2 regions of the Ensifer sp. CCNWLY38 genome follow, and region 2 is predicted to be linked to the other one. Evidence: riboswitches for the same ligand, from Rfam matches in the RefSeq annotation. Region 2 holds a riboswitch; the other holds the start of a gene.
The links. A riboswitch is a leader RNA that binds a small molecule or an ion and turns the genes downstream of it on or off. The one in region 2 is predicted to bind S-adenosylmethionine.
Positions count from the first base shown of each region.

Region 1: it holds a riboswitch for S-adenosylmethionine, as region 2 does, so the genes downstream of both, metA (homoserine O-acetyltransferase MetA) here and V7S54_RS03240 (O-succinylhomoserine sulfhydrylase) in region 2, are expected to answer to the same signal.

Region 1 covers NZ_JBBBBO010000005.1:262,503-265,423, reverse strand. Annotated here, with positions in the region: gene V7S54_RS13275 (AAA family ATPase) at 1-806, shown strand, start outside; gene V7S54_RS13270 (NUDIX hydrolase) at 803-1,237, shown strand; SAM riboswitch at 1,483-1,560, shown strand; gene metA (homoserine O-acetyltransferase MetA) at 1,622-2,554, shown strand; gene V7S54_RS13260 (vWA domain-containing protein) at 2,558-2,921, shown strand, end outside.
Region 2 covers NZ_JBBBBO010000001.1:654,721-657,641, reverse strand. Annotated here, with positions in the region: gene V7S54_RS03240 (O-succinylhomoserine sulfhydrylase) at 36-1,220, opposite strand; SAM riboswitch at 1,265-1,343, opposite strand; gene V7S54_RS03235 (2'-deoxycytidine 5'-triphosphate deaminase) at 1,418-2,515, shown strand; tRNA gene V7S54_RS03230 (tRNA-Gly) at 2,597-2,671, shown strand; gene V7S54_RS03225 (transporter substrate-binding domain-containing protein) at 2,813-2,921, shown strand, end outside.

The DNA of each region.
Region 1 (2,921 bases), on a different contig from region 2:
ACAAGGACTTGATGATCGCCGTCAACGCTGCGATCCGGCTGGAGCGGCCGCTGCTCGTCAAGGGTGAACCCGGCACCGGCAAGACCGAGCTTGCCCGCCAGATCGCTGCAGCCCTTGGCCTCGATCTTATCGAATGGAGCGTCAAGTCGACGACGAAGGCGCAGCAGGGCCTTTACGAGTATGATGCTGTGTCGCGCCTGCGCGACAGCCAGCTCGGCGACGAGCGCGTCAACGAGGTCCGGAACTATATCCGCAAGGGCAAGCTCTGGCAGGCCTTCGAGGCCGACCGGCGCGTGGTGCTTCTGATCGACGAGATCGACAAGGCCGACATCGAGTTTCCGAACGACTTGCTGCAGGAACTCGACCGCATGGAATTCCATGTCTACGAGACCGGCGAGATGATCGGCGCCCGTCACCGGCCGATCGTCATCATCACCTCCAACAATGAGAAGGAATTGCCGGACGCCTTCCTGCGCCGCTGCTTCTTCCACTATATCCGCTTCCCCGATGCAGACACGCTCGCCCGCATCGTCGAGGTGCATTATCCCGGCATACGCAAGACGCTGCTCTCGGCAGCCCTGGCCGCCTTCTACGACATCCGCCAGGTCCCCGGTCTCAAGAAGAAGCCGTCCACCTCCGAGGCGCTCGACTGGATCCGCCTGCTTGTCGCCGACGAGGTCGATCCGGCGGACCTCCGGGCCGACGCCAAGACAATGCTGCCGAAGCTGCATGGTGCGCTGCTGAAGAACGAGCAGGACGTGCATCTCTTCGAACGCCTGGCCTTCATGGCACGCCGCGACGGATGAGGCCGGACGCCCACAAGGTGCTGATCTACGCCACCTGGCAGGACCGCCTGCTGGTCTTCGATGAGCCGGACTTTCCCGAAATCGAGTTGCAGGTACCCGGCGGCACGATGGAGCCGGGCGAAAGCCCGGAGACATCGGCCTTGCGGGAATTCGTCGAAGAGACCGGGCTGGCGCCACCGGAAACACTCAGCCATCTCGACACGCACGATTACCACTTCCGGAAGGAAGACAGGACCATTTGCCATCGCCGGCACTATTTTCATGTCGCCCTTGCCGGCGAACAGCGGCAAACATGGCTGCACCAGGAAATGACGCCCTTTGGCGGTGGTGTGCCGATCCGCTTCCGCTTCTTTTGGCTCGGCATCGACGAGGCTAGCCGTCGGCTCGGATACGGCATGCAGGACGGCTTAGGTTATCTTCACACGCACTGAAGTTGCCCCTCACCCTAGCCCTCTCCCCGCAGGCGGGGAGAGGGGACGAAAATGGCGACGGTCGCCGCGAGACAATGATGTCCGGGTTTCTTTCTGGAACGGAAATGATCGGTCCCTGGGAGGCGCGAGCGGGTGCCACAAGCTCCCTTCTCCCCGCCTGCGGGGAGAAGGTCGCGGCAGCGGGATGAGGGGCCGCCCGACCGCCCGAATCGTTTTTCTTGACCCCCGCGCCCCAGTCGCGCTATCAAATTCCCCGTGGTGATTTGGCCGGCCGGCTTGCAGCCACGTTAAACAAGTCGCTAAAGGGCCGAGGAAAGTTGGATTTCCGAGGACCGGTCGCGATCAATCGCCGCCGGTTTTTTTGTATTGATCGAGTGGAAGCCCATGCCCATCAAGATTCCCGATACGCTGCCCGCTTTCGAAACCCTCGTGCATGAGGGCGTGCGGGTGATGACCGAGACCGTGGCGATCCGTCAGGATATCCGCCCGCTCCAGATCGGGCTCCTGAACCTCATGCCGAACAAGATCAAGACCGAGATCCAGATGGCGCGCCTGATCGGTGCCTCGCCGCTGCAGGTGGAATTGTCGCTGGTGCGCATCGGCGCCCACCGGGCGAAGAACACCTCGGAAGATCACCTGCTTTCTTTCTACGAGACCTGGGACGAGGTGAAGGGCCGCAAGTTCGACGGTTTCATCATAACCGGCGCGCCGGTCGAGACGCTCGAATACGAGGATGTCACCTATTGGGACGAATTGAAGCGCATCCTCGATTGGACGGAGACCAACGTGCATTCGACGCTCAATGTCTGCTGGGGAGCGATGGCGGCGATCTACCATTTCCACGACGTGCCGAAGTATCCGCTGAACGAGAAGGCCTTCGGCGTCTACCGCCACCAGAACCTCAATCGCTCTTCCGTTTATCTCAACGGCTTCTCCGACGACTTCGCGGTTCCCGTCTCGCGTTGGACCGAGGTCAGGCGCGCCGACATCGACAAGGTGCCCAGCCTCGAAATCCTGATGGAATCGAAAGAGATGGGCGTCTGCCTCGTGCACGAGAAGAAGGGCAATCGGCTCTACATGTTCAACCACGTGGAGTATGATTCGACTTCGCTGTCGGACGAATATTTTCGCGACGTGGACGCAGGCGTGCCGATCAAGATGCCGCACGACTATTTCCCGCACAACGATTCGACCCTGCCGCCGCAGAACCGCTGGCGCAGCCATGCCCATCTCTTCTTCGGCAACTGGATCAACGAGATGTACCAGACGACGCCCTATGATCTGGCAAGGATCGGCACCGGAGAAAGCCAGGACTGACCGATGTTCATCCCCTTCTTCCTCGAACTCAAGGCGGCGAAGGTTCCGGTGACGCTCCGGGAATTCCTCTCCTTGATCGAGGGGATGGAGGCGGGCATCGCCGCCTTCGATGTCGAAGCCTTCTATTATCTGGCGCGCACGGCGCTGGTGAAGGACGAGCGCCATATCGACCGTTTCGACCGGGTGTTTCAGCACTGCTTCTCCGGGCTCGAGGCGGTCAATCCCATGGAGACGGGCGAAGAGGCCGTCATCCCCGAGGACTGGCTGCGCAAGCTCGCGGAAAAACACCTGACCGAGGAAGAAAAGCGCCTGATCGAATCCCTCGGCGGCTTCGACAAGCTGATGGAGACCCTGCGCCAACGGCTTC
Region 2 (2,921 bases):
GCCGTCTGTCGTGGCGGCCGTATCTTTTCGTTGCCTCAGGCTTTGACGGCCTTCAGCGCGCGGGCGAAATCCTCGACGACATCCTCGCTGTCTTCGATGCCGGCCGAGAAACGCACCGTGCCGGCGGAAATGCCCAGCTCTTCGCGGGCCTCGTCGGTCAGGTTCTTGTGCGTGGTCGTTGCCGGATGGGTGATCAGGCTCTTGCTGTCGCCGAGATTGTTGGAGATGCGCACGATCTCGAGCGCATTCTGCAGAGCGAAGGCCGCATCCTTGCCGCCCTTCAGTTCAAACGCGACGAGGGTGGAGCCGCCGGTCATCTGCTTGGCGATGATGTCGGCCTGCGGGTGATCCTTGCGGCCGGGATAAATGACCTTCGCCACCTGCGGCTGCTCAGCCAGGAAATCGGCGACGCGGCGTGCGGTTTCCGTCTGCTGGCGCACGCGCAGCGGCAGGGTTTCGATGCCCTTCAACAGCGTCCAGGCATTGAACGGCGACATGGCCGGGCCGGTATGACGGAAGTAGTCGTGCAGGTTCTCGTTGATCCATTCCTTGTCGGCAAGCACGACGCCGCCGAGGCAGCGGCCCTGGCCGTCGATATGCTTGGTGGCGGAATAGACGACGATGTGGGCGCCGAGTTCCAGCGGCTTCTGGAAGAGCGGCGTCGCAAAGACGTTGTCGACGACGACCTTGGCGCCGATCTGGTTGGCGAGCTTGGCCACACCGGCGATGTCGATGACTTCGAGCGTCGGGTTGGTCGGGCTTTCGAGGAAGAAGACCTTGGTGTTCTTCTGGATCGCCTTTTCCCAGTTCTTAAGATCGCGGCCATCGACCAGCGTGCACTCGATGCCGTATTTCGGCGCCAGCGTCTCGACCACCCAGCGGCAGGAACCGAAGAGGGCGCGGGCGGCGACGATGTGGTCGCCAGCCTTCAATTGGCAGAGGATCGCAGCGGAAACGGCGGCCATGCCCGAAGCCGTGGCGCGCGCGTCTTCGGCGCCTTCCAGCATGCACATGCGCTTTTCGAACATGTCATTGGTCGGGCTGCCGTAGCGGGCATAGATGAAGCCTTCAGTCTCGCCCTTGAAACGCGCTTCTGCCGCCTCGGATGTCTCGTAGACGAAGCCCTGGGTGAGGAAGATCGCCTCGGAAGTCTCGCCGTGCTGGGAGCGGGTGGTTCCGCCGTGGACGAGTTGTGTTGCCGGGCGCCAGTTTTTGCTCATGTGACGATCACCTTCAAAAACAAAAAAACCGGCCGCAAAACGGGCCGGTTTGACACCCGGCCTTTTTAGCTACTTGTTTAACGTGGCTGCAAGCCGACCGGCCAAATCACCACGGGATAAAGCTTCAATACTGCTAGGGTGCGCTTGCGTCAATTCCCGGAGTTTGGTTTTGTCTCGCAACTGAAAAGAGGACTGCAATGGGCCGCGACACTGGGATTTTGGCCGACCGCGCGATCGCCGCGCTGTTCGAAACGGGGCGCCTGAAGAGCGAGAGGCCGCTGGATGGCGATCAGATCCAGCCGGCAAGCCTCGATCTGCGCCTTGGCGCCAAGGCCTTCCGCGTCCGCGCGAGCTTCATGCCCGGCCCGTCCCACCTCGTCGCCGACAAGCTTGACCGGCTGAAGCTGCACGTGGTTGATCTTACCGATGGCGCCGTGCTTGAAACCGGCTGCGTCTACATTGTGCCGTTGATGGAGAGCCTGGCGCTGCCTGCGGGCATGTCGGCATCAGCCAATCCGAAAAGCTCGACCGGCCGCCTCGACATCTTCACCCGCGTCATCACCGACCGCGCCCAGGAGTTCGACAAGATCCCGGCCGGCTATAGTGGTCCGCTCTATCTCGAAATCAGCCCGCGCACCTTCCCGATCGTTGTGCGTCGCGGTTCGCGCCTGTCGCAGATCCGCTTCCGCATGGGCCAGTCGCTGCTCTCCGAACAGGAGCTGCTGGCGCTGCATGAAAGCGACGTGCTGGTGGCGAGTGAGCGGCCGAATGTCAGCGGTGGCGGCATCGCGCTGTCGATCGACCTCAAGGGCACCGGTCCAGAGGGTCTGATCGGCTACCGAGGCAAACACCACACCGCGGTCATCGATGTCGACAAGAAGGCGCAGCACAAGATCTTCGATTTCTGGGAGCCGCTCTACAGCCGTGGACGCGACGAGCTGATCCTCGATCCAGACGAGTTCTACATCCTCGTCTCGCGCGAAGCGGTGCATGTGCCGCCGCTTTATGCGGCCGAGATGACGCCGTTCGATCCGCTGGTCGGTGAGTTCCGCGTGCACTATGCCGGCTTCTTCGATCCGGGCTTCGGCCATGCCTCTGCCGGTGGCAGCGGTAGCCGCGCGGTGCTCGAGGTGCGCAGCCACGAGGTGCCGTTCATCCTCGAACACGGGCAGATCGTCGGCCGCCTGATCTATGAACACATGCTGGAGCGTCCTGACGGTCTCTACGGCCTCGGCGTCGGCTCCAACTACCAGGCCCAGGGCCTGAAGCTTTCGAAGCATTTCCGCGCCGAGTAGGGATTTTGCACGGGAACCTCGTGCCATACCGCGCAAGGGTCCTTGACAGATCGTGCCGGTTCGGGAAATTTCGGGGGCATTGCGGGTGTAGTTCAGTGGTAGAACGCCAGCTTCCCAAGCTTGATGTCGTCGGTTCGATCCCGATCACCCGCTCCAATTCTTCCTGAAGCCTCTTTTGCCCCGTTCGAGCGAGACCTATGGTCAGTTGCCTTGCGGACGGTTACTTTGCCGCTCGATGAATCATCCCGCGGTTCCAAGCGCCGCCCCTGACACATGAGACGTGCCGGTCCGCTGCCCATGAGATTTCTTTCCCTGTTCGCTCTCTGCGCGTCCCTGATCGCAACGCCGCTTGCGGCCCAGCCCAGGGACCTGCCCATTCTGTTCGATGCGCGCGAACGCATCGCCA